Regions from separate parts of the Pseudarthrobacter kochi genome, predicted to be linked through region 3. Evidence: riboswitches for the same ligand, from Rfam matches in the RefSeq annotation. Region 3 holds a riboswitch; each other region holds the start of a gene.
What was found. A riboswitch is a leader RNA that binds a small molecule or an ion and turns the genes downstream of it on or off. The one in region 3 is predicted to bind S-adenosylmethionine.
Positions count from the first base shown of each region.

Region 1: linked by a shared signal. The riboswitch ahead of metX (homoserine O-acetyltransferase MetX) and the one ahead of ACZY0Y_RS12970 (aminotransferase class V-fold PLP-dependent enzyme) in region 3 are both predicted to bind S-adenosylmethionine.
Region 2: linked by a shared signal. The riboswitch ahead of ACZY0Y_RS12730 (DUF1737 domain-containing protein) and the one ahead of ACZY0Y_RS12970 (aminotransferase class V-fold PLP-dependent enzyme) in region 3 are both predicted to bind S-adenosylmethionine.

Region 1 is NZ_JBVAYV010000003.1:196,672-206,362, forward strand. It holds gene ACZY0Y_RS03105 (SGNH/GDSL hydrolase family protein) at 1-350, shown strand, start outside; gene ACZY0Y_RS03110 (hypothetical protein) at 453-1,037, shown strand; gene ACZY0Y_RS03115 (isochorismatase family protein) at 1,024-1,632, opposite strand; gene ACZY0Y_RS03120 (CoA-acylating methylmalonate-semialdehyde dehydrogenase) at 1,718-3,202, opposite strand; gene mmsB (3-hydroxyisobutyrate dehydrogenase) at 3,236-4,138, opposite strand; gene ACZY0Y_RS03130 (LysR family transcriptional regulator) at 4,328-5,227, shown strand; gene ACZY0Y_RS03135 (MFS transporter) at 5,434-6,816, opposite strand; gene metX (homoserine O-acetyltransferase MetX) at 6,997-8,196, opposite strand; SAM riboswitch class IV at 8,207-8,322, opposite strand; gene ACZY0Y_RS03145 (bifunctional o-acetylhomoserine/o-acetylserine sulfhydrylase) at 8,460-9,691, opposite strand, start outside.
Region 2 is NZ_JBVAYV010000024.1:43,410-53,100, reverse strand. It holds gene cls (cardiolipin synthase) at 1-707, opposite strand, end outside; gene ACZY0Y_RS12740 (aminodeoxychorismate lyase) at 801-1,763, shown strand; gene ACZY0Y_RS12735 (ATP-grasp domain-containing protein) at 1,794-2,738, opposite strand; SAM riboswitch class IV at 3,041-3,155, shown strand; gene ACZY0Y_RS12730 (DUF1737 domain-containing protein) at 3,171-3,479, shown strand; gene ACZY0Y_RS12725 (rhodanese-like domain-containing protein) at 3,476-3,907, shown strand; gene ACZY0Y_RS12720 (O-succinylhomoserine sulfhydrylase) at 3,908-5,116, shown strand; gene ACZY0Y_RS12715 (glutamate--cysteine ligase) at 5,137-6,327, opposite strand; gene ACZY0Y_RS12710 (UDP-N-acetylglucosamine 1-carboxyvinyltransferase) at 6,396-7,919, opposite strand; gene ACZY0Y_RS12705 (energy-coupling factor transporter transmembrane component T family protein) at 8,017-8,820, opposite strand; gene ACZY0Y_RS12700 (ABC transporter ATP-binding protein) at 8,817-9,691, opposite strand, start outside.
Region 3 is NZ_JBVAYV010000025.1:29,060-38,750, forward strand. It holds gene ACZY0Y_RS12950 (fluoride efflux transporter FluC) at 1-326, opposite strand, end outside; gene ACZY0Y_RS12955 (metal-dependent transcriptional regulator) at 356-1,069, opposite strand; gene ACZY0Y_RS12960 (Nramp family divalent metal transporter) at 1,086-2,369, opposite strand; gene ACZY0Y_RS12965 (class I SAM-dependent methyltransferase) at 2,539-3,297, opposite strand; gene ACZY0Y_RS12970 (aminotransferase class V-fold PLP-dependent enzyme) at 3,431-4,897, opposite strand; SAM riboswitch class IV at 4,932-5,045, opposite strand; gene hisN (histidinol-phosphatase) at 5,152-5,964, opposite strand; gene rsgA (ribosome small subunit-dependent GTPase A) at 6,020-7,135, opposite strand; gene aroA (3-phosphoshikimate 1-carboxyvinyltransferase) at 7,119-8,558, opposite strand; gene ACZY0Y_RS12990 (DoxX family protein) at 8,566-9,114, opposite strand; gene ACZY0Y_RS12995 (sigma-70 family RNA polymerase sigma factor) at 9,334-9,691, shown strand, end outside.

The sequences.
Region 1 (9,691 bases), on a different contig from region 3:
TGCGGCAGCTCAATGATCCGCAAATGTGGGATGCGGACCGCCTGCACTTCTCGCCGCTGGGCCACCACACGATCGCGGCCATGGTCCTGGATTCCCTCAACGTCGAGCACACCCTGGAGCCGCTCTCCCCCAAGCCCCTGCCGCCGCGCAGCTGGCGGCAGGCCCGGTCCGGGGATCTGGTGTGGGCGCGCGAGCACTTTGTGCCGTGGGTGGTCCGGCGGATCCGGCACCGTTCCTCCGGCGATGGCGTCACGGCCAAGCGCCCCCTCCCGGGGCCGGTATTCGGCCCCGGGATGCCGCTGGGCTCGGGCGAAGGCCCGCCCGGCGCCGGGGAACCCGTCCCCTCCTAAGCAACGCCGGCCGGCCCGGCACTCGCGGCCACGGGCCCCCGGGCACTGTGGACAGGGTGTGGGCGTTAGTCTGGAAGAACACTTCCTGAGAGGCCCGGTACCGTGAACAGTCTGTTCTTTTGGATCATCGTTTTGTCATTCCTGATCCCGATGGCGATGCGCTATTACAAGAAGTCGGTGCGCGGCCGAAACCAGAACCAGGGCATGACCGGCGGGCCGGAGCAGTTCGGGCAGTTCCCCGGAGACACTCCCGGAGGCGGTGCCGGAAACTACCCGGGCCAGCAGAGCAAGCAGCCGCGTGACGGCTTCACCCAGCGGGACTACTACGGCGGCTTCGGCCAGCTCGGCGCCCCGCAGCAGCCCATGCCGCCGGCAGGCCAGCCCTACCCGGGCCAGCCGTATCCGGGCGGGCAGTCCTACCCGGCCCCTGTCCCCTACGAGGACAGCCCGGAGTACCCCGGCAACCGGCCCTTCCAGCAGCAGGATCCGCAGCAGTTCAACGGCGGCCAGTCCACCCCGCCGCAGCCCAACAATCCGCAGCCGGCAGGCCCGGCGGTGCCTGCTCCGCCGTCGGCCCCGCAGGGCTTCCGGGCGCGCAAGCTCGCGGAACTGGACCAGCGGTACAGCGAGGGCGAGCTGTCCATGGAGGACTACATGGCCCAGCGCGCGGACATCATGAAGGGCTAGCGAAGTCGACGTCGGCCGCGTTGACCGTTCCTGCCTTCCTCCCGGGGGCCCGGTGGTACTGCCAGTACAAATTGGTGTGGGCCACCACCAGCTCAGGCGGCGGCGCGCCAAATTCGCTCGAGTCCTCGGTGGTGTGCGCGTCCGCGACCAGCGTGACGTCGTAGCCGCGGGTGATCCCGCCGTGGAGCGTCGAACGGATGCACTCGTCGGTCTGCGCGCCGGCCAGGAAGAAGCGGCCGATGCCGCGATCGGCGAGCACGGACTCCAAGTCGGTCGCCTCGAACGCGTCGCTGTACTCCTTCGGCACGAGCGGCTCCGAATCGCGCCGCACAAGCTCCGGCACATACGGCCAGCCGTCGCTGCCGCGCGGGAGTTCTTCGCCGCTGTGCTGCACCCAGACGACGTCCACGCCGGCGCCGCGCGCCTTCTCCACGAGGGCGGCGATGGTCGCGATGACGTCGTCGCGGCGGTAGGCATCCGCGACGACGCCGAGCTGCATGTCGACGACGAGCAATGCCGTGTTGGGGCGGTTGACGAGCGTGGTCACAATGCCTCCTGGAGCCGGGGTGTCCCTGGCTGCCCACTCTAGTCCCAAGGCTCCAACCAACGCGGGGTCACCTACGGCCCATTCCGCCGGGCGGATGGGCCGTAGGTGACCCCGCGTTGCTTTGGGGGGGGTGTCAGTCGACCTGGGGGAAACCGAGGTCGATCACCGAGGTGGACGGGTCCGGCCAGCGGGTGGTGACCACCTTGCCGCGGGTGTAGAAGCGGATGCTCTCCGGGCCGTACATGTGGGTGTCGCCGAAGAGTGAGTTCTTCCAGCCGCCGAAGGAGAAGGTCCCCACGGGTACCGGGATGGGCACGTTCACGCCCACCATGCCGGCCTCGACGTCGAACTCGAACTGGCGTGCGGCGCCGCCGTCGCGGGTGAAGATCGCCACGCCGTTGCCGAACTCGTTGTCGTTGACGAGCCTGACGGCGTCCGCGTAGGTCTCGACACGGACCACGGACAGGACCGGGCCGAAGATCTCGTCGTCGTAGACCTTCATGCCGGGCTTGACGTGGTCGACCAGGCTGACGCCGATGAAGAAGCCGTTGGAGTCGAACTTCTGCTCCCGGCCGTCCACCACCACGGTGGCGCCTTCCTCGGCCGCGCCGGCGACGTAGGAAGCAACCTTGTCGCGGTGCTCCGCGGTGATGAGGGGACCCATCTGCGAGGCCGGGTCGGTGCCGGGCCCGATCTTCAGCGTCCCCATCCGGGTGGTGATCGCCCCGACAAGCTCGTCGGCGATGTTCCCGACGGCGACCAGGACGCTGACGGCCATGCAGCGCTCACCCGCGGAGCCGTAAGCGGCGGAGACGGCGGCATCGGCGGCCATGAACAGGTCCGCATCCGGCAGGACCACCATGTGGTTCTTCGCACCGCCCAGGGCCTGCACGCGCTTGCCGTGGTCGGCGGCGCGCTTGTAGATGGACTGGGCGATGGGCGTCGAACCGACGAAGCTGATGGCCTTGACGTCGGGGTGTTCGAGGAGCACGTCGACGGCCTCCTTGTCGCCATGGACGACGTTGAGGACACCGGCTGGCAGGCCGGCCTCGGCGAAGACCTGGGCGATGAAGATCGCGGAGGACGGGTCCTTTTCGCTGGGCTTGAGCAGCACTGTATTACCGCAGGCCAGGGCGCTGCCGATCATCCACAGGGGCACCATGGCCGGGAAGTTGAACGGCGTGATGCAGGCGACCACTCCGACGGGCTGGCGCACCGAGTGGACGTCGACGCCGCCGGCGACCTGTTCGGAGCGTTCACCCTTGAGCGCGTGGGACAGCCCGGTGGCGAATTCGATGTTCTCCAGGCCGCGGGTGATCTCCCCCTCGGCGTCGGAGAGGACCTTGCCGTGTTCGCTGGTCAGCAGGGCGGCGAGTTCGGGCCGGCGCTGCATGAGCAGTTCACGGACCTTGAAGAAGATGGTGGTGCGCTTGGCGAGGCTTGTGGCGCGCCAGCCGGGCAGGGCGGCGCGGGCCGCCTGGATGGCCTCCTCGACGCGGGATGCGGAGGCGAGGGCGACCTCTTTTTCCTGCTCGCCGGTGGCCGGGTTGAAGACGGGACCGTAGCGCTCGGCGTCGGAAATCAGGGCGCCGTTGATGAAGTGCGGAATGCGTTCCATGGGGTGGGTCTCTTTCTAAAGGATGCGGGGGGCTTACTTGGCGGAGTCGAGGGTGCCGTCGACCAGCTTGACGATCGCGGAGCAGTCCATGCCGGAGTTGCCGGAGTCGATGAGGCGCTGGAAGAGCTGCTGGACGTGCTCGCCGATTTCCAGCGGGGTTCCGGTGTCCCGCGCGGCGCTGATGGCGAGTCCGATGTCTTTGTTGGCCAGCTCGGTGGTGAAGGTGGGGGCAAAGTCGTTGTTCGACGCCGCGGTGGGCACGACGCCGGCCACCGGGTACCAGGTGCGCAGCGCCCAGCTGTCGCCGGAGGATACGGAGGCGATGTCCCAGAAGACCTGCTTGTCCAGTCCGAGCCGGTCGGCCAGGACAGCGCCTTCCGCGGTCGAGGCCAGGTTGATGAAGAGCATGAGGTTGTTGCAGATTTTCGCGGCCTGGCCGGTGGTGCCGCCGCCGGTGGGGATGATGTTGGCGGCCATCGGCCTGATGTATTCGGTGGCCTCGGCCACCGCGCCGGTCTCGCCGCCGATCATGAAGGTCAGGGTGGCTGCCTTCGCGCCGCTCATGCCGCCGGAGACGGGGGCGTCGACGAAGCGGAACCCGGCGGCAGCAGCGGCGTCGTGCAGGGCCTGGGCGGAGGCGATGTCGATCGTGGAGGAATCCACCAGCAGCGTGCGCGTGTCTGCATGGGCCAGGACGCCGTCCTCGCCGAGGTATACGGCGCGGGCGTGTTCGCCCTTGGGGAGCATGGTGAAGACGACGTCGGCGCCGTCGACCGCTTCGGCGATGCTTCCGGCGGGCTTGACGCCACCGGCGGTGGCGGCGGCAACGGCCTCGGTGTTGAGGTCGAAACCGCGGACGTCGTGGCCTGCCTTGGCGAGGTTCACCGACATGGACCCGCCCATGTTCCCCAGTCCGATCCAAGCGATTACTGCCATGGCATAAGCTCCTTTGCTTTGCGTCGTGCGTGCGTCCTGCTGCGGCTGCCGCTGGCAGCCCGTGATCCGGCCGTGCGCCGGATGTTCCGTGTCCAGCATCACACCCTGCTACAGTGCAATCAAGGCAAAAAACTACAGATGGTATGTGCATGGATGCACATGCCGGGATCCAGAGGAGTCATGGTGGATTTGAGGCGGCTTCCAAGTCCGGATGACTTGCTCATCCTGCTGACCGTGGCCCGGCTGGGCCGGTTCAACGCCGTGGCGGAAACCCTCGGCACCACCCACACCACCATCTCCCGCCGGATCCTGGCGCTGGACAAGCAGCTGGGCGGGCGCACCCTCGAGCGGAGCCCGCACGGCTGGGAACTAACGGACCTGGGCGGCGAGGCCGTGGCGGCCGCCGAGGCGATCGAGGGTACCCTCGGTGCGCTCACGAACCGGATCGCACACTCCGAGGACGTGCTCTCGGGCCTGGTCCGGATCAGCACCCCCGACGGGTTCGGCGCCGAATTTGTCGCTCCGGCGCTCGTCCGGCTGCAGCGCCAGCATCCGCTGCTCAACGTTGAAATGCTCAGCGCCACGCGGAAGGTGAGCCAGAACCGCTCCGGCGTGGACCTCGAAGTGGTGGTGGGCAATCTCGACGTCAGCAACGCGCAGCCCATCTTCCTGTCCAACTACTTCCTCCGGCTCTATGCCAGCCCGCAGTACGCCCGGGAACATGGCCTGCCGGTAACGCTTGACGACGTCCGGCAGCACGGTTTTGTCTCCTACGTCGAGTCGGCCCTGCAGGTGGCCGAGCTCGGCCACCGTTCCACGCAGCTTCCCGTCCCGCGCTCCAGCTTCCAGGCCACCAGCATCTTTGCCCAGCTGGAGGCGGTGCGCCGGGGCGCCGGGATCGGCCTGCTGCCCAACTTCCTGGCGGTCGGCGACCCCAGCTTCCTGCCTGTTTTGCCGGACGACTTCCAGCGGCAGCTTCCGATCTGGGCGGTGGCCCGTTCGGAATCGTTGCGCTCGGCCCCGGTGCAGGCGGTGCTTGAAGCGGTCCGGACCGAGATCTCCGACCGCCAGGCGGTCCTGGCAGGCTGAACGAGCTGCAGCGAGAAGCGGTCCGGGGGCACTTTGACACGGACACGCCGCGGACAGTGGACCCAAGGGCCGGAATCGTGCTCAAAGGCGCCCCGGACGGCGAACGGGCACACATCAGGGCGCCACCTGAACCCAAAACGAACGGCCCGGGCCGCCCGCATTGCGGGGACCCGGGCCGTTCTTTTTTGGCTGTTACTTCATGCCTGCTACTTCTTGCCTGCGGCGAGCAGGTCTGCAGTGCCCTGGGCATCGGCGGCGTCGACGTCGTGCAGTGATACTCCGCGGGTTTCCTTGAGGAAGTACACCGCCACCATGGTGACCAGGCAGGCGCCGAGCAGGTAGATGGCCACCGGGACGGAGGACTTGAACTGGCTCAGCAGGGCGACGGCGATGATCGGGGCCATCGAACCGGCCACGATCGAGGTGACCTGGTAGCCCAGCGAGACGCCGGAGTAGCGCATCCGGGTCGGGAACATCTCGGCCATGATGGCCGGCTGGCCGGCGTACATAAGCGAGTGGAACAGCAGACCGATGGTGATCGCCGCGAGGATGACGAGGTCGTTCTTGGTGTCCATCATCGGGAAGGCGAAGAAGCCCCAGGTGCCGCCAAGGACAGCACCGGCCATGTAGACCGGCTTGCGGCCGAGGTTGTCGGAGAGCTTGCCGACCATGGGGATCACGGCGAAGTGGATTGCGTGCGCCACCAGCAGCAGGAGGAGGATGCGGGCGGTGTCCGTCTGCACGATGACCTTCAGGTACGTGATGGAGAACGTGACCACGAGGTAGTAGAGGATGTTCTCCGCGAAGCGCAGGCCCATCGCGGTGAAGACGCCACGCGGGTAGCGGCGGAACACTTCGCCGACGCCGTAGCCCTTCTTCTCGACGGTGACTTCCTTCTGGGCCTCCAGGAAGATGGGGGCGTCCGTGACCTTGGTCCGGATGTAGTAGCCCACCAGCACGATCACAGCGGAGAGCCAGAAGGCCACGCGCCAGCCCCAGCTGAGGAAGTCGGCGGAGGACAGCACAGAGGACAAGGTGAACAGCACGGCCGTGGCCAGCAGGTTGCCCAGCGGGACGGCCGACTGCGGCCACGCAGACCAGAAACCGCGGGACTTGCTCGGGCTGTGCTCGGCCACGAGGAGGACAGCGCCGCCCCATTCACCGCCGACGGCGAAGCCCTGGGCGAAGCGCAGGAACACGAGGAGGGCCGGAGCCCAGTAGCCGATCTGCTGGAAGGTCGGCAGGCAGCCCATCAGGAAGGTGGAGACGCCGACCAGGATGATGCTGAGCTGGAGGAGCTGCTTGCGGCCGAACTTGTCGCCGAAGTGTCCGAAGACGATGCCGCCGATGGGGCGGGCGACGAAGCCGACAGCGTAGGTGAGGAAGGCTGCAATGATGCCGTCCAGTTCCGTGCCGGAGTTGGGGAAGAACGTCTTGCCGAAGACAAGGGTGGCCGCGGAGGCGTAGAGGAAGAACTCGTACCACTCGACGACGGTTCCGGCCATGGAGGCCGTTACTACTTTTTTGAGGCCGGACGTCTTGACGTCGGTCTCTTCTGCGCGCCTTGCGGCCGCGTTTTCCGTGCTCATTTCGACTCCTTTGGCGTCGTCGTCGACGCCTCGTGGACCATTGGGAGGAGGGCGCTTGTGATGTGAGACACGCGGCGCCATTCCCCACGAGTATGGTCGCTTCCGGCCCGGGCCTCAACGGCCATTAGTGCAGAGCGCATCTGCAAAAATGCACACCGGACGCGGTTTTTAGTCGAAGGACTAGCCGAAGAAGTACTGTCGGAGCTGGTCGTTGAGCTGGCCGATCTCAGTGAGGAAGCCGTCGTGTCCGATCGGTGCCTCGATGGTGTGCACGGTAACGTCGCCCGGCAGGGCGTCGGCGAGCGCCTGGGACTGGGCCGGGAAGTACAGCCGGTCCGAGTCGACGGCCGCCACCAGGAACTCCGCGGTGGCGGGTGCCAGTGCTTCCGTGAGGGCGCCGCGGCCCCGGCTGATGTCATGGCTCATGAGTGCCTCGGTGATGGCAATGTAGCTGTTCGCATCGAAGCGGCGGACCAGTTTGTTGCCCTGGTGGTCGAGGTAGCTCTCCACCTGGTAGCGCCCCCGCCCGGCGAGGGATCCGGCTTCCAGCGGAGCCTCCGCGTCCTGGGCGTTCCGGCCGAAGCGTCCATCCAGCTCCGCGGCCGAGCGGTAGGTGATGTGCGCGATCCGCCGGGCCAGCGCCAGGCCCGCTTCCGGTTCGGGCCCGCCGTAGTAGTCCCCGCCGTTGAAGTTGGGGTCCTGCCGGATGGCGAGCGTCTGCGCCTGGGCGAAGGCAATCTGTTCTGCGGTGCTGCTGGCCCCGACCGAAATGACGCCGCAGCGCTGGACCCGTTCCGGGTGACTGACGGCCCACTCCAGGGCACGCGCCCCACCCAGGGAGCCGCCCAGCACGGCGTACCAGCTCCGGATGCCCAGGGCGTCCGCCAGCCTGGCCTCGGCCTCGGTGGTGTCCCGCAGCGTCACGAGCGGGAACCGCGAGCCCCACGGCTTCCCGTCGGGCGCCGCCGACGAGGGCCCGGTGGAGCCGTAGCAGCCGCCGAGGATGTTGATGGAGACAACGAAGTACTTGTCCGTGTCCACGGGGGCGCCGGGGCCGGCGAGCTGCTCCCACCAGCCCGGTTCCTCGCTGGCGCCCCGCGTGACGTGGGTGTCACCCGTCAGCGCGTGCTCGATCAGCACGGCATTGGAGCGTTCCGGGTTCAGGGTCCCCCACGTCTCGTAGCCGAGGGTGACGTCCGGCAGCCGGGCGCCGGATTCGAGCTCCAGATCCCCGATCCGGAGGTACTGGACCGTTCCGTCGAGGACTGCGTCAGCAACGGGCGCGCCAGCAACAGACGTGTCAGGGACACTGCGACCCGGGACCGGGGATTGGGGGGCCTTGCTTACAGGTGCACCCTGGCGGGTGGCGGCAATGCTCATGTGGGACCTCACTTCGCGCTTGCCCGCCGTCAGCTGACCGGCGGGCCAAGTCTTCACCCGGGGCACCCCGCCGCAAAAGGAGGGTTGCCGGCCAGCAAGCCGGGGCTGTCGCTGGCACTCATGACCTCCACTGAGTCTACGAAATGCGGCGGCCCGGTGGCGAAGATTGTGACGCCCGTATGACTCCCGGCGTCGTCACCTGCGAGAACCCGGAGCCCCGGCGCCCGCGCCACACGGCAGGGACGCCCGGGCCCTGGCGGTGATCAGGCGGTCTTGGCTGCGCGGAATCCGGCGTCCAGGTCGGCGAGGATGTCGTCGATGTGCTCCAGGCCCACGGAGAGCCGCACGAGGCCGGGGTTCACGCCGGCAACCGTCTGCTGTTCCGGCGAGAGCTGGCTGTGGGTGGTCGACGCCGGGTGGATGACCAGCGAGCGCACGTCCCCGATGTTGGCCACGTGTGAGTGCAGTTCGAGGGCGTCCACAAAGCGTTTGCCGGCCTCCGCTCCCCCGGCGAGGTTGAAGGAAACGACGGCGCCGGTCCCCTTCGGACCGTACTTGCGGCCGCGCTCGTACCAGGGGCTGGAGGGCAGCCCGGCGTAGGCGACGGATTCGACGTCGTCCCTGGCCTCGAGCCATTCGGCCACCTTGACGGCGTTGGCGACGTGCCGCTCCATGCGCAGGCTCAGGGTCTCGATGCCCTGGGCGATGAGGAAGGCGTTGAACGGGGACACCGCCGAACCGAGGTCGCGCAGCAGCTGGACCCGCGCCTTGAGGATGTAGGACAGGTTGGCGCCGAGGGCACCGTCCGCACCCAGGTCCCGGGCGTAGACCAGTCCGTTGTACGTGGGGTCCGGTGTGTTGAAGCCGGGGAAGCGCTCCGGGTCCTTGCCGAAGTCGAAGTTGCCGGAATCCACGATCACGCCGGCGATGGCCGTGCCATGTCCGCCGAGGTACTTGGTCGCGGAGTGCACCACGATGTCTGCGCCCCACTCGATCGGGCGGATGAGGAACGGTGTGGAGAGGGTGTTGTCCACGATCAGCGGCACGCCTGCCTCGTGGGCCACCTGCGAGATGCCCTCGATGTCCAGCACGTCCTGGCGGGGGTTGGAGACGACTTCGCCAAAGAACAGTTTGGTATTGGGCTGAACGGCATCCCGCCACTGCGCCAGGTTGTCCGGGTCCGGCACGAAGGTCACGGAGATGCCGAACTTCTTCAGCGTGTGCGCCAGCAGGTTGTAGGTGCCGCCGTACAGGCTGGGGCTGGCCACCACATGGTCGCCAGCCTCCGCGACGTTCAGGATCGCTAAGGTCTCCGCGGCCTGTCCGGAGCTCAGCAGCAGCGCCGCCAGTCCGCCTTCCAGGCTGGCCACCCGCTGCTCCACAGCGTCCTGGGTGGGGTTGCCGATCCGGGTGTAGATGGGAGCCCGTTCGGCCAGGGCGAAGCGGTTGGCGGCGCTTTCGGCGCTGGGGAAGACGAACGACGTCGTCTGGTAGA
Region 2 (9,691 bases), on a different contig from region 3:
TCGATCACCATGATCTTGCGGTGGTTGCGCAGGTCCGGCCGGCGCCACTGTCCCTGCAGCGGATTCAGCGGCAGCATGGGCCGCCAGCGGATCTTGCTGGCCCTGAGCCGGGCGATCAGCTTGCGGTAGCCCTTGATGCGCAGGGTCCCCAGGTGGTCGAACAGGAGGCGGACCTCGACGCCGCGTTCGGCGGCTTCCTCCATCGCGGTCAGCAGGTCATCCGTGATGTGATCCGAGCTCAGGATGTAGAACTCGGCATTGACGAAGGACTCTGCCTCGCGGACGGCGGCAGCCATCGCCTTGATCGAGTCCGGGTAGCCGGGCAGGAGTTCCACGTGGTTGCCGTCCACCATCGGCAGCGAGCCCAGGGTCTTGTTCAGTTCCGCCGCGGACAGCACCCAGTCCGGGCCTTCGTAGGTGCTTTCCAGCATCGCCAGTTCCGAGGTGCCCGCGCGTACCCGGGTGTTCACGGCGTCCTGCTGCGCCCGGCGTTTGCGGGAGAGCCTGAAGTTGCCGAAGAGCAGGAAGAGGACCAGGCCCACGGCCGGGACGAAGAAGATGATCAGGAGCCAGGCCATGGCCGTCGTGGGGCGGCGGTTTCCGGGGATGATGCCGAGGGCCAGCACCCGGATGGCCAGGTCCACCACAGTCAGAATCAGGATCACCCAGGACGGCAGCGTTTCCGCCAGCGAAAATGGCCACAGCACAGGCGAACCCCTCAAGCTCCAGACCCGCGGAACAGTTCCGGAACGGGCAATCGTCAAATCCTATCCCGTTCCCCGCAGCACTAAGCTGAAGCCATGACTTCTCCTGCCGCCGCCCCCGCCCCTGCCCCGGTGCTGGTCTTCCTCGATCCCGCGTTCGACGACGGCCGGCTGGCCGATGCCACCAAGCCGCAGCTGATGGCGACGGACCAGGGCGCCACCCGCGGCGACGGTGTTTTCGAATCGCTGCTGGCCGTTGGCGGGCAGCCCCGCAAGCTCCAGGCGCACCTGAACCGGCTGGCCGGTTCAGCCCGGCTCCTGGACCTGGACATCCCGGCCGAGGACGCCTGGCGCCGGGCCATCGCGACGGCAATCAGCGAATACCGGCGCCACCATGTGCCCGGCGCCGGGACCACAGATGACGACGAGCTCGTGGTCAAGCTCCTGGTGACCCGCGGCGTCGAAGGTGCAGCCGGGCCCACCTGCTGGGTCCAGGCCTCCGCCCCCGGACCCGCCGGGAGGCGCCAGCGCGAGACCGGGGTCGACGTCATCCTGCTGGACCGCGGCTACGACAGCGAAGTCGGGGAGCGGGCGCCGTGGCTGCTCATGGGCGCCAAGACACTCTCCTACGCCGTCAACATGGCCGCGCTCCGCTACGCGCACGCCCAGGGCGCGGACGACGTCATCTTCACCTCGGCGGACGGCCGGGTCCTGGAAGGTCCGACGTCGACCGTCCTGCTCGCGCACCTGGAAACCGCCGACGACGGGGCCGGCGGGGTCCGCACCGTCCGGCGGCTCATCACGCCCCAGCTCGACAGCGGGATCCTGCCGGGCACCTCACAGGGGGCCCTTTTCACGGCGGCGAAGGCGGCCGGCTGGGAGCTGGGCTACGGCCCGCTGGAGCCCCGCGACCTGTACGACGCCGACGCCGTGTGGCTGATCTCCAGCATCCGGCTGCTGGCGCCCGTCAACCACATCGACGGCAAGGAAATCGGCACGCCGGAGCTGCGCCGGCAGCTCACCGCGGAGCTTAACGCGCTCTACGCCACCATCGAGTAGGCTCCGCCGCAACAGACAGGCAACGCGGGGTCAGACCAGGGCACCGGCGTACGCGCGGGCGGCACCCCTGAAGGACGCCGGGTTGAAGGACGGCAGCGCGAAGGACGCCAGCACCGCGTCGAGCAGTTCCGGGGCACGCCAGCTGTTCGCGCCGAAACGGGCGTTCATGTCGAGGACGACCGGGGTCCCGTCCGCGCGGCGGCGGACATCGACGTCGACCGGCCCTGTCAGACCCAGCGAGCGCACGGCCGCCATGGCCACGTTGCCCACGTCCATGTCTTTGTCCACCTCCACACGCCGGGTCGCCACTGCCTTGCCAACCGCGCCGCGGTCCAGTTCGATCTTTTCCACGACGACGACGAACGGCGCGCTTCCGTTGTGCGCCGGGGTACCGAAGACCATGGGTCGGTACCCCGGACCGGGGATGAACTCCTGGACCATCTGGCCGTCCGGCAGCCGGTGCCAGTCCACGTCCCCGCTTCCGTCGATGACCACGGCGGCGTGCGCCCCGCAGGAGAGTCGGGGCCGGACGACGACGGGGCCTCCCAGCGCCGCCATCGCGGCGTCCGCGTCGGCGAAGTCACTGGGAACGCCGAAGCGGGGAACGGGTATCCCTGAGGACTGCAGCTGCCAGGCGGTGAAGAGCTTGTCATGGGCGACGGACACCGGCCCGGGATCGCCGATGATGACGCGTACGTCGGCGCCGAATGCGGCCCGGTACGCCGCAAGAAGCGGAAGTTCCGAGCTCACGGTTGGGATGACCACGTTGATTCCCTCCCGGGTGACGAGGCGGCGGAGCGCCGAGACCATCTCCGGGTCGCTTGCCGGCGGTACCGGCACCACGGTGATGCCGGCCTTGGGCGGAAGCTCACGGATATCAGTGCCCAGGACGGGGATGCCGCGCGATTTGAGCTGGGCTGCGAGGGCCCGGCCCGCGGAACCGCCGGCGCCGGTGAGCAGGACCCGGGGCTTCATGCCCGCCCCAGGGATCGACCAATGATGGACGGGCGCGGAACGTGGATCGACATCATGTGGAATTGCCCCCCGGCGAGTTCGTGATGCATGAGACCTTCTGGGCACTCTTGGACGTGCCCCTTTAGTAAAGGCGAGGGGTCTCTCGGAAGGCCCGAGTAGCGGGTACTCGTAATTGCGGAGGCCGGAGAGGGCCGCCCGGGCACGGGGTACTCAGGTCTGGCGGCCGGTACCCGGTCCGCCGTTACAAAACATGACGATGGCGGCGACGCGGGCCGGCGTCGCAGGTGCTACGTTTTTGGGTGAGTAATGAGAACCGGTGCCAAGCCCTGACTGGCCGGTCGGCAACCCTCCCTTTCGCGGCGGGGTGCCTCAGGTGAATACTCGGCATATCGACCATTCGAGCTGCAAGCGTGAAAGAGAAGGAGATCCGTCGTGCCTGACGCGTCCGCCCCCGCTGTCCCCACTACAGCACCAGCCCCATCCCCCGCAGTCCCCGGTACCGCCGAGGAGAAACTGGCGTACCGCCTGTTCACCGGCCCCGACGACCGTGCATTCTGCGAGCGCGTCTCGGCCGCCCTCGCCGAGGGCTACGTGCTGCACGGCAGCCCCGCCGCCACCTTCAACGGCGGCAGCGTCATCGTGGCCCAGGCCGTGGTGCTGCCGGCAGCTATCGCCAGCGCCGATGCCGCAGTCGCCAACGCCGTGGACGATCTCGAGTTCGACGGCGAGGGCCACGCGTGAGCTACGCCGGAGACCTCAGCCCGCAGGAGGCCTGGGCCAAGCTCGAGGACGGCGCCATCCTCGTGGACGTCCGCACCGAGGGCGAATGGGCCCACATCGGCATCCCCGACCCCGCGGCCGCGGGCGAACGACGGAACGATCCGCTCTTCATCCAGTGGAATCTGGCCGGCGGGATCCCCAATTCGCAGTTCATCGAACAGCTAAACCTGCAGCTGAAACAACAGGCCCCGGAAGGCCGAGGAACCGAACTGGTCTTCCTGTGCCGTTCGGGCGCCCGGTCCGTCGCCGCGGCACTCGCGGCAACGGAGGCCGGCTTCACCTCCTACAACGTCCTCGAGGGCTTCGAAGGCGAACCGGACCGCCACGGCGAACGCACCGTGAACGGCTGGAAGAACCGCGGCCTGCCCACCAACCTTGGAAAGCACTAAGTGACCTTCAACCCTGACGCCGCCGGCTGGAGCGCCGACACCCAGGCTGTCCGCGGCGGCCTCGACCGCACCGGCTTCCAGGAAACGACCGAGCCGATCTTCCTGAACTCCGGCTTCGTCTACGAATCCGCCGCCGCCGCGGAGCGCGCCTTCACCGGCGAGGACGAACGCTTCGTTTACTCCCGCTACGGCAACCCCTCGGTGGCCACCTTCCAGGAGCGGCTCCGGCTGCTCGAAGGCACCGAGGCCTGCTTTGCCACCGCTTCGGGCATGTCCGCGGTCTTCACCGCGCTCGGCGCCCTGCTGGCCGCCGGCGACCGCATCGTCGCGGCCCGGTCGCTGTTCGGCTCGTGCTTCGTAATCCTCAACGAGATCCTCCCCCGCTGGGGTGTCGAGACGGTTTTCGTGGACGGCCCGGACCTGGAGCAGTGGCGGTCTGCGCTCTCGGAGCCGACGACGGCGGTCTTCTTCGAATCGCCGTCGAACCCGATGCAGGAAATCGTGGACATCGCCGCCGTGAGCGAACTGGCGCACGCCGCCGGCGCGACCGTCGTCGTCGACAACGTCTTTGCCACTCCCCTGCTGCAGCGCTGCGGTGAGCTTGGCGCGGATGTGGTCGTGTATTCGGGGACCAAGCACATCGACGGCCAGGGCAGGGTGCTCGGCGGCGCGATCCTGGGCGCCAAGGAGTTCATCGAGGGACCGGTCAAGCAGCTCATGCGCCACACCGGCCCGGCGCTCTCGGCCTTCAACGCGTGGGTGCTGACCAAGGGGCTGGAGACGATGGCCCTGCGGGTGAACCACTCCTCCTCCTCCGCGCTGCGGCTGGCCGAATGGCTCCAGGAGCAGCCCGCGGTCGGCTGGGTCAAGTACCCGCTGCTGCCGTCCCATCCGCAGTACGAGCTGGCCGCCCGGCAGATGAAGGCCGGCGGCACCGTGCTGACCTTCGAGCTCTCGCCGTCCGCCGGGCGTTCGGCGAAGGAGGCCGCGTTTGCGCTCCTGGACGGGCTCCGGATCATCGACATCTCCAATAACCTGGGCGATTCGAAGTCCCTCATCACCCATCCCGCCACCACAACGCACCGCGCCATGGGGCCGGAGGGCCGGGCGGCGATCGGGCTCAGCGACGGCGTGGTGCGCCTCTCCGTGGGCCTCGAGGACGTCGAGGACCTCGTCCGCGACCTTGGCCAGGCGCTCAAACAGGTCTAGCGCCGTTCCGTTCGCTCGGCTTAGCCCCGGCGGACCCGGCCAAGGGTCGATCCCTCAGCGGCCGGTTCCCCGCCGTCCGCTCCCTGCATGGTCACCTCGACGGCCCGTTCGACGACGGCGGCCAGCCCGCCTGCGTGGAACGGCTCCCGCTGCAGCAGGGAACCGGTGCCCTCGGCCAGGATCCGGCCGATGCCCTGGCGCACCAGGCCAAGCTCGCCCTGCTCCTCCAGCACCGGCGCCACGAAGTCCACCAGGGCCTGGACCACGTCCGCGGCCGGGGCAGGGGTGAAGGTTCCGAAGTCCAGCAGCTGCCCGCGCAGTCCGCAGTTGCTCGCCTGCCACGCGGCCATCCGCAGCAGCAGCGTCGGCACCGGGGCGGGATCGACGCCGTCGTTCCATTCCCGGGACGCCGACTCGACAAGCGCCCGCACCAGGACAGCGATCAGCGCCGCGTCCTCAGCGCGCAGGCAGACATCGGCGACCCGGACCTCCACGGTGGGATGATGCCGGCACAGCCGCGAGTCGAAGTAGACCATGCCCTCGTCCATCAGGACGCCGGTTTCCACCAGCCGGACCACAACCCGGCGGTAGACCGGCAGGCTGCCGAAGATCATCGTGGGCCCGGACCCCGGCCAGCGGTTCCACGCCTGCGTGCGGTAGCTTTCGAACCCTGTCTCCGCACCGTTCCAATAAGGGGAGTTCGCGCTGAGGGCGATCAGCACGGCGAGCTTGTCCCGGATCCGGTCCATCACCGCCACGCCCTCCTCCGGGGACTCCACAAAGGTGTGGACGTGGAGGCCGCAGGTCAGCTGGTTCCGGACCGTGAGCCCGAAGCGCTGCTGCATGGCCATGTAGCGCTGCTTCGGCGTCAGGTGGGTGGCGGAGCCGTGCGGCGACGTGGCGAGGGCCGCGACCCGGCCGCCGTGCTCCCGGGCGGCCTGGTCCGCGCGGGCCCGGCCATGCCTGAGCTGCCGGAGCAGCTCCGGGTACTCCAGGCACGGCCGCGTATGGGTTTCGATTTGTTCGAGCTTGAGCTCGTAGCTGAAGTCGGGGTCCTCGTGGGCCGGCGGCTGCGCCGGGTCGGGCAGGGCGCCCCGTGCGTCCGGGATCGGCGGGACGAGACGGGGCAGCATGGCGTCGGCGAGGGCAAGCAGCATCCCGGTTTCGGGGTCCACTATGAGCAGTTCTTCCTCCACGCCGAAGGTCCGCATGATTCTATTGTGCGGCAGGATCCGCCGAAACGCCCCACCTTAACGCGGGGCCAGGGGATTCAGCGCATTCAGTCCTGGAAGTACTCGATCTTGGCGCCGATGGTGTTGAGCCGCTCGGCCAGGTCCTCGTAGCCGCGCTCGATCACGTAGATATTGCGCAGTTCCGAGACTCCGCGGGCGGCGAGCATCGCCAGCAGCAGGCAGGCCGCGGGCCGGAGGGCAGGCGGGCAGCCAACCTCGGCCGCACGCCATTTGGTGGGTCCGTTGACGTAGATGCGGTGCGGGTCCAGCAGCTGCACCTGGGCGCCGAGCTTGTTCAGTTCGGTCAGGTAGATCGCCCGGTTGTCATACACCCAGTCGTGGATCATCGTCTGGCCCTGGGCATTCGCGGCGATGACCGCGAAGAAGGGCAGGTTGTCGATGTTCAGCCCGGGGAACGGCATGGGGTGGATCTTGTCCTCAGGAGCGCGCAGCTCGGAGGGCCTGGTGGTGACGTCCACCAGCCGCGTGCGCCCATTGCGGGCCAGGTACTCGCCGGACACTTCGAGCTGCTGGCCCATCTGTTCCAGCGTCGCGAGCTCGATTTCCATGAATTCGATCGGGACGCGCCGGATGGTGACTTCCGAGTTCGTGACGATGCCGGCGGTGATCAGGCTCATCGCTTCGATCGGGTCCTCGGAGGGGAAGTACTCGATGTCCGCGTCGACCGAGGGGCGTCCGGTGATCTTCAGCGTGGTGGTCCCCACGCCCTCGATCCCGACGCCGAGCATCTGCAGGTAGAAGCACAGATCCTGCACCATGTAGTTGGGGCTGGCGTTGCGGATGATGGTGGTGCCGCTGCGGTGGGCGGCGGCCATGATCGCGTTTTCGGTCACGGTGTCGCCGCGTTCGCTGAGCACGAAGGAACGGTCGTTCCCGTCCGACGGCGGCGCCTGCACGGCGTAAAAGCCGGACTTGGCATCGACGCTGAGGCCGAACTGGCGCAGTGCCTGCATGTGCGGCTGCACGGTGCGGGTGCCGAGGTCGCAGCCGCCGGCATAGGGCAGCCGGTATTCGCTGGATTCGTCCAGGAGCGGTCCCAGCAGCATGATGACGCTGCGGGTCCGGCGGGCGGCCTCGACGTCCATGGAGCCGAGGTCCAGCACGGCGGGGCGGCGGATCTGCAGGTCGTTGGCGTTCAGCCAGGTGCATTCGACGCCGATGCTCGTCAGCACCTCGACGATCCGGTTGACCTCCTCGATCCGTGCCAGCCGGCGCAGGATGGTGGTGCCGCGGTTGATCAGGCTGGCGCACAGCAGGGCGACGCCGGCGTTCTTGCTGCTGTTGACGTCCACGGAACCGGACAGGGTACGGCCGCCTTCAACGCGCAGATGCGTCATGGCAGGGCGTCCCACTTTGACGATGCTCCGGCCGAAGATGGCCTCCAGCCGCTGGATCATTTTCAGGCTGAGGTTCTGCTTGCCCTGTTCCATGCGGGCGATGGCGCTCTGGCTGGTGCCCAGCTCGGCGGCGAGCTGGGCCTGGGTCCAGCCCTTCTGGCCGCGGGCTTCGCGGAGCAGGGCGCCAACGTGTTCAGCAGTCTCTTGAGTCATCCCAAGAAAATATCACGCATGATTTATTAACCCCGGGCATTTCCGCCGGAATGCCGTTAATCTCACACAGATACCCGGCCTGTGCGATACCCGGGCACTACTGGCGTGCGAGGAAGACCATGTTCCAGGTCCCGGCCGCCAGTGCCGCGGCGACGGCGGCCCCGGCGATCAGCAGTCCGCCGAGGAACACCCAGGCGTCCAGTCCGCTGAACACCGACGTCCGGGCCCAGGTCCGTTGTGCGCCGCCAAAGCCGCGGGCCTCCATGGTGACCGCGAGCCGGGAGGCCCGCCGGACGGCCTGGACCAGCAGCCCGAAGCTCTGCCCCAGGGTGGCGCGGAGCCGCTGCAGTGGATTCCCGTGGGAACCCACGCCCCGGGCGCGGCGTGCCATGCCGATGGTCTGCCACTCTTCGGCCATCAGCCCCACAAGCCGCATCGCTGCCAGCGTCCCGAGGACGAAGCGGTGCGGCAGTTTCGCTTTTTGCGCCAGGGCGTCCGCCAGGTCCGTGGGATCGGTGCAGCTCATCAGCAGCACCGCCGGCAGGGCGATGGCCAGGCCGCGGATCATAAAGCCGAGCCCGAGTTCCAGGGAGCCTTCGCTGATGGACCAGATCCTGGCGTCGAGCAGGATGTTCCCGCTGTCCGGTGCCAGGATGGTGGTGCTCCAGCCTCCCAGCGCCGCGGCCAGGATCAGCGGCCAGCCCCGCTGCCAGAGCAGGCCGGGAGTCAGCCCGGCCAGCGGAAGGAGCGCCAGCACCAAGGCCAGCGCCACCGAGGCGGACACCCAGTCGATGGACAGCGCCAGCACCATCGTAATGAGCATGACGGCGGCGAACTTCGCCAGCGGATTGGCCCGGGTCAGCAGGGCCTGGTGGCCGCGCAACGTCAGTTCCTGCCTCATGGTGCGTTCACCTTTCCCGGCTTCCGGTGTTCGGGTTCGGGGTCAGCGGCCCGGTGTTCGGGGGCGCGCAGGCTGAGTTCGGTGCCGCCGAGGACTTCGCTGAATTCGGCGTCGTGCGTCACCGACACGACGGCGGTGCCGTCGTCGAGGAGTTCGGAGAGGAAGGAGGCCAGTTCGGCCCAGGTATTGGCGTCCTGGCCGAAAGTGGGTTCGTCCAGGATGAGCACGTGGGGATGGGCGGCGAGCACGGTGGCCACGGACAGCCGCCGCTTTTCACCGCCGGAAAGGGTGTAGGGGTTGGCGTCCACGAGTTCCGTCAGCCGGAGCCGCTCCAGCAGTTCGTCCACGCGGTCCCCGCCGCGGCCCAGGTGCCTGGGTCCGAACATCAGCTCATCGAGCACCCGTCCGGTGACGAACTGGTGCTCGGGTTCCTGGAACACTGTGCCAATCCTGGCAATCAGCTGCTGGGCCTTCCATTTGTACGGATCAATGCCCGCGCCGGCGCTGAGCTCCAGGGTGGCGGAGACCGTGCCGGAGACCGGCGCGAGCAGGCCGGCGAGTGTCAGGGCGAAAGTCGACTTCCCCGAACCGTTGGGGCCGGTGATGGTCAGCGCTTCCCCGGCACGGACCTTGGCCACAATGCCGGACTGCACCGGCGCCGGCGGGATGGGGCGGAAGCCGCCGCGGAGACCGGACCGCCGCGGCCGTTCGCGCGAGACGGCCAGATCCTCCGCGGCCAGCAGCAGCCGCGCGGTATTGGCACCGGCAGCGCGGCGTGCCCGCGTCTGCGGCACGTAACCGGGCACCCAGACACCAGCTGCGGTGAGCATGTCCCGTGCCTGCGCCAGCACCTGGTCCGGCGGCCCGTCGA
Region 3 (9,691 bases):
TGGTCGATGGCGAACACCACCGCCGAAAACGTGGTGAAGGAACCCAGCAGCCCGGGACCGAGCCCGGCCCGCAGCCAGAAGGCGGTCCTCGGCCGGGCGATCCAGACCGTGGTCAGGGCCGCCAAGACAAAACTTCCGACGACGTTGATCACCAGGGTGGTCCAGGGAATGGTGCCCGCTGCCTCCGGGAAAGCCAGGCCGGCCCCGTAGCGCAGTTCCGTTCCGATCAGGCCGCCGACGGCGACGGCAGCCCACGCGCGCCAGCCCGGCATCCCGGGAGGCGGCGCAGCAACAGCCGGTGATAACGCCTTCGCTGCGCGCTTCATGCCGCGGCTCCGGTCAGCAGGGCCAGCACTCAGGACCGCTTGAGGCTGCAGCCGGGATGGACGGTGTCGCTGTGGACCCAGAGGGCGGAGGCGACTTCCTCGGCGAGGTCGACGTCCTGCCGGGTGCCGCCGGAGCCGATACGGACCACCAGGGCGCCGCCGAACGGTTTGCGGCCCAGAACCTCGACGTCGGCGTCGAGATCAATGTCCTCCGCGGAAAGGTAGCGCAGGAGCTCGGGGTTTTCGTCGCTGATCCGGGTGATCCGGCCGGTGTGCCCGTCGTCGAGCTCGCTCATCCGGTGGGCCGGCGGCATCAGCACGGAGCCGTCCGCGGCAGGGATCGGATCGCCGTGCGGGTCCCGCACCGGGTTCCCAAGCTTGGCGGCCATCCGTTCGATGAAGGTGTCAGAAACCGCGTGTTCCAGGAGCTCGGCTTCGTCGTGGACCTCGTCCCAGCGGTAGCCGAGCTCCCGGACCAGGAACGTTTCAATAAGCCGGTGCCGCCTGACCATGGACAACGCCAGCCGGACACCGTCGGCCGTGAGGGTGATGGCGCTGTAGGGCTGGTGGTCCACCAGGCCCTGGTCCTTGAGCTTGCGGACCATTTCGGAGACCGAGGAGTTGGCCACGCCGAGGCGCTGGGCCAGTTGCGTGGAGGTGATGGGCTTGTCCTGCCACTCCGTGAAGGAGTAGATGACCTTGACGTAGTCCTCGATCGAGGAGGAGGGCAGACTGGTCTTCACAGCCTCCAGCCTACCGTCAGGCGGCGCCGGAGAACGTCAGCCACAGCAGGACGAGATTGAGCGCCACGACCAGGATCACGCTGATGACGGCGGCAATCCGCAGTGCCATCCCATCGGCGAAGCGGCCCATCAGGGCCTTGTTGCTGGTCAGGACAACCAGCGGGACAAGCACGAAGGGGATACCGAAGCTCAGGACAACCTGGCTGAGGACCAGGCCCCAGGTGGGATCGAAACCGATGCTCAACAGCACAACGGCCGGGATCAGGGTGACCACGCGGCGCGTCATCAGCGGGATCCGGATTTTGAGCAGCCCCTGCATGATGGATCCCCCGGCATAGCAGCCCACGGACGTCGAGGCCAGGCCGGAGGCGAGCAGGCCGACGGCGAAGATGACACCGATGACCGGACCCAGATTGGTGGTGATCGCGGCATGGGCGCCTTCGATGGTGTCCGTTCCCTCCTCACCGCCCAGGGTCGATGCGGCCAGCAGCAGCATCCCGATGTTCACGATGCCGGCGATGGCCAGGGCCGCCACGACGTCCCAGCGGGTTGCCTTGACGAGGCGGGCGAGGGCCTGCGGGGGGACATGCAGGTGCGGGTTCGGACGGTGCCGGTCCCGGGACAGGGCCGAGTGGACGTAGATGGCGTGCGGCATCACCGTGGCGCCGAGCATGCTGGCAGCCAGCAGCACCGTGTCCGGACCCTGGAAGCCTGGGATCAGTCCGGCGGCGACGCCCGCAGGGTCCGGCGGACTGATGAAGAGGCCGGCCAGGAATCCGATCGTGATGATGCCCAGCAGGAACATGATGATGAATTCGAAGGACCGCTGCTTGTTCCGGGCCTGTACGGCGAGCAGGGCCATGGAGACGCCGCCGACGATCACTGCGCCGAGGGGCAGGGGCAACCCGAAGAGCAGGTAGAGCGCGATCGCGCCGCCCACCACCTCGGCAAGGTCGGTGGCAGCGGCCACGATCTCGGCCTGGACCCAGAACGCGCGGCGCCAGAACGGCTTGAGCCGCTCGCCGAGAATCTCGGGCAGGCTCTTCCCGGTGACGATCCCGAGTTTGGCTGACTGGTATTGCACCAGCACAGCCATGATGTTGGCCGCCACGAGGACCCAGACCAGGAGGTAGCCGTACTGGGCGCCGGCCGTGAGGTTGGCCGCAACGTTGCCGGGGTCCACGTAGGCGATCGCGGCGACGAAGGCCGGGCCCAGCAGGCCGATGATGGCGCGGCGGCCCGGTTTCGGCCGGCGGGGCGCCGCCGGCGCCGCAGATTCGGGTCCTGTCACTTCCAGCACGGTGGGCTCCCCTGGTAGGTGCGTCGACGGCGACGCGGCCGGTAGCGGCGGTTCGCACCGGCACCGGAGTTTGCGAGTGCCTACAAATAATTATTAGGCATACCGAAACCATAAGCCAGCGCGCCTGTCCGGGGCAATCCCGGAGGTCGTGCAGTGCCGCCCGTCGGGTTCAGGCCCGGACGGCCCGCCAGCTCTGGGTCAGGTAGGGGAGCGCGATGACGTCTTCCGGGCGGTGGCCCAGATGCTCGTGCAGATACCAGTCGAGGTTGCCCAGCACCTTGGCGCGGGTCGTCTCGCTGGCCGCCAGATAGTAGCTGCGGGACTTCGTCAGCTCCATGATGTCCGCGGTGCGCACCGGATCTTCCCAGCGCGTGAGGTGGCTCTCCAGCCCCGTGAATTCCGGGCCCAGCGGCGGTGTGAAGTGCGGTTTGTGCACATCCCCGGCATGCATAATGCGCGAGAGCCGGTGCACCCAGGGAACGGACGTGTCCAGCTGGTTCCAGATCAGCCCCAGCATCCCGTGCGGGCGGAGGATCCTGGCGATCTCCGTGCTGGCCGGCAGCGGATCGCACCAGTGCCAGGCCTGGGCGACGGTCACGACGTCGAACGCTTCGCCGGGAAGCCCCGTCTGCTCGGCAGTACCCACGACGGCGGTGACGCCCGGAAGCGTCCGGCGCAGCTGCCCGAGCATGTCGGCGGACGGGTCCACCGCCACCGTGTGCAGGCCGCGCCCGGCCAGCAGGGCAGTGAACTTCCCGGTGCCGGCGCCGAGGTCCGCGGCGTCCCGGGCACCGGCCGGGATCAGCCAGTCGGCCGAATCCCCGGGGTACCCGGGGCGGACGCGGTCGTAGTGCTCCCCGCCGTCCTGGAAGCTCTGGCCCAGCTCCTGGCGCCGCTCCTGATCCAGCTTGGGGCCGCCTCCCAACAAGGGGCCCCCGTGCAGCTTGGGTCCGCCGCTTGCCACGTGCGATCTCCTTCGGCAGGTCCGGATGGATACCCATCGAATTTACCGCACGCGGCAGGGCCGTGTTTTCACAGGGCTGGCGGATCCGCGCTGTCAGTCAGTCCCGGGTGCAGGGGGCCGCGCCGGCGGTTCCGGGCGTGTTGGGGGCCCAGTGCGGGTAGCTGCGGGTGTCGTTGGCGGGCACCCAGCGGCCGGCGTCGACGACGTAGTCCCAGCCGAGGCCGTTCCGGCGCAGCTCCTGGAGTGCTGCCAGCAGCCGCTCGGCGTCCTCCAGCCGGGATCCCAGGCCGAAGCTTGCCCGCAGCGAACCCGAGGGCATGCCGAGCCGCCGGAGCAGGGGGTGCGCGCAGAAGCGGCCGTCGCGCAGCCCGATGCCGTGTTCGGCCGACAGGTACGCCGCCACCAGGCCCGCGTCGTAGCCTTCCACCGAGAAGTTGACGACGCCGATCGTGCCGGTGCCTGCGACGGCTCCGGATCCTGCGTCGAAGGACGCATCGAAGGAAGCACTGTCCGGGAAGATCTGGTGGACGCTTACGCCGTCGATCCCGGCGAGGCCCTCGACGAGGAATGACCGGATGGCGTTTTCGTGCGCGTGCCACTGCTCCACATCCAGATCGGCGATGACCTGGGTGGCCCGGGCGAGGGTGGCGGCGCCGAGGACGTTGGGGGAGCCGCCTTCATGCCGGGCCGGACCGGTGGTCCAGCTGACAGCGTCGATCCGGGCGTCCTGCACGGCTCCGCCGCCGGCCAGGTGCGGGGTGCCGGCGTCGAGCCAGTCGGGACGGCCGATCAGCACCCCGGCGCCGAACGGCGCGTAAAGCTTGTGCCCGGAGAAGGCGAGGTAGTCGACGTCGTCGGCGGCGATGTCGATCCGCCGGTGCGGCGCCAGCTGGGCGGCGTCGACGACGATCCGGGCGCCGTAGTCGTGCGCGAGGGCGGCGAGGGCCCGGATCGGCAGGATCTCGCCGGTGACGTTGGAGGCGCCGGTGACGGCGAGGAGGCTGACGCCGCCGTGGGCGAGTTCCCCGCGGAGCAGTTCCAGGGTGGCGGCGAGGGTCGGCGCGGCGATGACGCTGCGGTGGGGCACCCGCTGCCACGGCAGCAGGTTGGCGTGGTGCTCGATGTCGAGGTAGAGCACCTCGCCGGTGTGCACGCCGTCGACGGCGGGCAGGCAGCCTGCCAGCAGGTTAAGGGAGTCGGTGGTGTTCCGGGTGAAGATCACCGAATCGTCCGGCCGGCCGCCGACGAAGTCGCGGACAATGGTCCGGGCATTCTCGTAGACCGATGTGCTGATCTGGGAGGCGTAGCCGGCACCGCGGTGGACGCTGGCGTAGTACGGCAGGATCTCGTTGAGGTAGGCCGAGACCACGGACAGGGCAGGGGCCGAGGCGCCATAATCCAGATTGGCGTAGCGGACGTGCCCGCCCTGGATGAGGGGAGCCTGGATCTCCGCTCCGGTCACCGCGGACAGCGGCCGGCGGGCGGCGGCGAACCGCGCCTCGGGACGGGTCCGGCCGGCGCCGGACTGGAGTTCGGGGGTGGCAGGAATCGTGGCAGTCGTCATGGGACCTCGCTCGAAAAGGACCCCACGTACCGGGGATCCGCGCTTGCCGGGTCCGTTCCGGACCGGCCAGGTCGTCACCCGGGGCACCCCACCGCGAATGGAGGGTTGCCGGCCAGCAAACCGGGGTTTCGCGCTGGCACTCGTGACCTGTTTCGAGCGTAGGCCATGCCTGCTGCCGCGGAAAAGGCAGGGCAGGAATGTGAAGTGTTTTGTTACGGGACGCGTCCGGACCTGCAGGACGACGCCGGAATTCCCTACAGGAGGTCGTCGAGCCCCGGGTTGAGGCGTTTGAGGACCTCCGAGTGCAGGATGGAGTTGGTGGCGAGGGCGTTGCCGCCGAACGGGCCGTCTGCTCCTTCGAGGGAGGTGAAGCGTCCGCCCGCCTCCGTGACGATCGGGACCAGCGCGGCCATGTCGTAGAGGTTCAGTTCGGGCTCGCAGGCGATGTCGACGGCGCCTTCGGCCACAAGGCAGTAGGACCAGAAGTCGCCGTAGGCGCGGGTGCGCCAGACTTCCTCGGTGAGGCCGAGGAACTCATCGAGGTTGCCGCGCTGCTTCCAGCCGCCCAGGCTGGAGTAGGACAGCGAGGCGTCCGAGAGTTTGGAGACGTTGGAGACTTTCAGCCGGGTGGCGGCCGCCAGCGACCGGCCCATGTACGCACCGGCGCCCTTGGCGGCCCACCAGCGTTTGCCCAGTGCCGGGGCGCTCACGACGCCGACGACCGGCTCGCCCTCGTCAACAAGGGCGATCAGCGTGGCCCAGACGGGGACGCCGCGGACGAAGTTCTTGGTCCCGTCAATCGGGTCGATGATCCAGCGGCGGGAGCCGTGGCCGGAGCTGCCGAACTCCTCGCCGAGCACGGCGTCGCGCGGCCGGGACCGGGACAGCTGGCCGCGGATGGCTTCCTCGGCCGACTTGTCGGCGTCGGTCACCGGTGTCAGGTCCGGCTTCGTCTCAATCCGAAGATCGAGCGCCTTGAAGCGGCTCATGGTCTGGGAATCTACGGAATCTGCCAGTACATGGGCAAGGCGCAGGTCATCGTTGTAGCTCGAAGCGGGTTGACTCATGGTTCCAAACTACCGCCAAAGCGGGCGGGGGCGCGGTAGGCTGCGCCGCAGCCCGCTAGGAGACGGTGCCCAGTTCCTTGACGTCCTGGGCTTCCATGCGGGGATCTGTTCCGAGCAGGCGGCGGAGTGAGGCGAGCCGGGCCGGGCCGGATTCGCCCGCATGGCCGGCGGCCACCCAGGCGTCCACGCCGCAGTTGACGGCGCTGGAATCGTGCTTGCAGCCCCGCTCGCAGTCGTCGGTGCCGGGCTCAAGATCGGGGAAGGACCGCAGGATCCGGTCCGGGTCCACATGGGCCAGGCCGAAGGAGCGGATGCCCGGGGTGTCGATGATCCAGCTGCCTGCCGGTGCATCGTTGACCTTGAGGGCCAGCGCGGAGGAGGAGGTGTGGCGGCCGCGCCCGGTCACGGCGTTGACGCCGCCGGTGGCGCGCTCGGCGCCGGTGAGGGCGTTGACCATGGTGGACTTGCCGACGCCGGAGTGGCCCAGCATGACGGTGACCTTCCCGTCGAGATGGGCGCGAAGCTGGGAGACGGCGTCCTTGTCCAGCCGGGCCGAAAGCCCGTCGTCCGAGCGGGCATCGATGCCGGACGCCGCGGAGTCCGCCGTTTTGGAGATGATGACCGGGAAGTCAAGGTGCTGGTAGTTGGCAAGGAGTTCCGCGGGATCCTTGACGTCGGCCTTGGTGACGAGCAGCAGCGGCTCGATGTCGGCGTCGTACGCGGCCACGAGGGCGCGGTCGATGAACCCGGTCCGGGGCTCAGGATTCGCGGCCGCCACCACGATCACCAGCGTATCGGCATTGGCGACGACGGCGCGCTCGATCGGGTCGGTGTCGTCGGCGCTGCGCCGCAGCAGTGTCTTGCGGTCCTGGATCCTGACCAGCCGTGCGAGGGTGTCCGGTTCGCCGCTGACGTCCCCGACAAGGGAGACGAAGTCGCCGGCGACGACCGGGTTCCGGCGCAGTTCCCGGGCGCGGGCGGCGATGATCTTGCGTTCCCCGGGGGTACCCTCGGCGACGACGGCGGTGTAGCGTCCGCGGTCAACGGTGATGATCCGCCCGGTGACGGCGTCCTCGTAGGCGGGCCGGTCCTTGGTGCGGGGCCGGGTGCCTTTCTTGTTGGGGCGGATCCGGACGTCGGATTCGTCCCAGGAGTCAGTGCTGCGTGCCACCGGAGGCGTCCTTGTCTGCGGGGGTTCGCTGCGCCAGCATGGCTTCCCAGAGCTGCGGGAAGTCGGGCATGGTCTTGGCAGTGGTCGCAATGTCCTCGACCTCGATGCCGGGGACAGCCAGGCCCAGGATGGCGCCGGCTGTGGCCATGCGGTGGTCCGCGTAGCTGTGGACGACGCCGCCGTGCAGCGGTGCGGGCCGGATGATGAGGCCGTCGGCCGTCTCCTCGGCGTCGCCGCCCAGGCCGTTGATCTCGGCCACGAGGGCGGCCAGCCGGTCCGTTTCGTGCCCGCGGAGGTGGGCGATGCCGCTCAGCCGCGAAGGCCCGGTGGCCAGGGCGCAGAGGGCGGCGACGGTGGGGGCGAGCTCGCTGGTCTCGTCGAAGTCCGCGCCCTTGATGTGCGGGCCGCCCCTCACGGTCAGGGTGCCGTCCGTGAGCGTGACGGTGGCCCCCATCGTCGTGAGGATGCTGCGCCACAGATCGCCGACCTGGGTGGTCCCGGGCGGCCAGTTGGGAATACGAACGGTGCCGCGGGTGGCCAGGGCCGCTGCGAGGAAGGGTCCGGCGTTGGAGAGGTCCTGTTCGATCCGGAGGTCAAAGGCGCGGATGGGCCCGGGGGAGACCACCCAGTGGTTCGGGCGGGAATCATCCACGGCCACGCCCACGCCGCGGAGGACGGCGACGGTCATGTTGATGTGGTCCAGGCTCGGCACGGGCTTTCCCGCGTGCCCCCCGCTTTGATGTTCGACGCTTTGATGTTCGACGCTTTGATGTTCGAGGTGCAGTCCCTCGGTGAAGCGGGCGCCGGCCAGGAGCAGCGCGGACACAAACTGCGACGACGCACTGGCATCAATGACCAGATGGCCGCCCCGCACGGTGCCGGTGCCGGTGCCCTCGACGGTAAACGGCAACGACGACGCCGGTCCGCCGTCGGGCGCCCTGACGGCCACGCCCAGTCCGGTGAGTGCATCGATGATGGGGCCCATCGGGCGCTTGCGCGCGTGCGGGTCGCCGTCGAACAGTGTTACTCCGCGGCGCAGGGCCGCGACGGGCGGGACAAACCGCATGACGGTTCCGGCCAGGCCGCAGTCGATGGCCGTGTCCGTGCCGGCGGCGTCAAGGCTGATCGGGACGATTTCCAGGTCGGGACCGAAGTCGCCGTCGCCCGGAACCTCCGTGATGGTGGCTCCGAGTTGCCGCAGGGCCTCGACCATGAGGGCGGAGTCACGGGAATGCAGGGGGGCCCGCAACCGTGAGGGCCCGTCCGCGAGGGCAGCCAGCACGAGGTACCGGTTGGTCAGGGACTTTGATCCCGGGACGGTGACCGTCGCGTCGACCGGCCGTCCGGCGAATGGCGCCCGCCACAGCGGGGCACTGTCGGCCGGAACGGAGGGGGCAGCTGCGGTGGGGGTGGTGCCTGTCATTGCTGCTTTAGGCTCCGACGGTGTGGTCGACGGCCTTGCGGACGGCCTTGTCGGCCTTCTTCAGCTGTTTCCCGGTGGTCTTCTTGACGTCAGCGGCGAGGTGGCCGGCGTTCTTTTTGGCGTCCGCGGCGAGGTGCTCGGCGCGCCAGGCCAGGCTGGGGCGGCCGTTCGTGTCGACGGCGGCCAGCAGCACGCCGCCGGTCAGTGAGACGTTCTTGAGCAGTTGCTTGCGGCGGGCGTCGCGGCCTTCCTTGGACGTGATGTCCGCGCTGCGCCATTCAACGTAGCTGTTGAGCGCGGAGATGACGGCAAGGATGGTGGCGGCGAGGCGGGCCGACTTGCCAACCGCGAAGAGGACGCCGGCGCCGACCTGGGTACCGCCGATGACGCGGGCCAGGACCTTTTCGTTGGTCTGGAACGGCAGGGATTCAGCCGCGCGGCGCAGCAGGGGGGACAGCTGCGTGGCAGTGTCATCCGCGTTCTTGAGCTTGTCCATGCCCGCAAGGACGAAACTGGAGGCGAGCATGGGCCGGGCGAGAAAGCGGACAAAGGACATGAATTTCCTCCTGGATGGACGAACCGCGGAATCAATGCGGGAGAACCGGTTCTAGTCTTGCACTTTTGTGGAATATTTGCCCGCCGGGCGGGGTTGTGAATGACGTGTTCGAGCTGCTTATTTGCGGCTGGAAGGTGGCGGGACGACGAGCCGGGAGGCGGAGATTTGGTACTGGTGAAGGACGCGCAACTGGCGGACTATCCCGCGGAGTTGTGGGCCATGGGACTGCGCGAAGGAACCGTGCCGGCAGTTTCGGCCGCCCGCCGCGCGGTGACAGTAGACTTGAGGGCAATGAGCACCATGGATCCGGCCGTTGCGGCCATGCACGAGGTCGCCGGAAACGGCGCCACGCCCGCTAAGTCACCTGCTGCCGGCCCCGCCGGCGCACCCTCTGGCCCTGCCCCGAGGCCCGACGCCGTTCAGGAGGCTGCCGCCCGGGAGACAATCGTGGACGGGCAGGCGCTGGACGTGGCGACTGAAACCACGCACGAGCGGCGGATACGGTTCGAACGCGACGCCATGCAGTACGTGGACCAGCTGTACTCCGCGGCCATGAGGATGGCCCGGAATCCCGCTG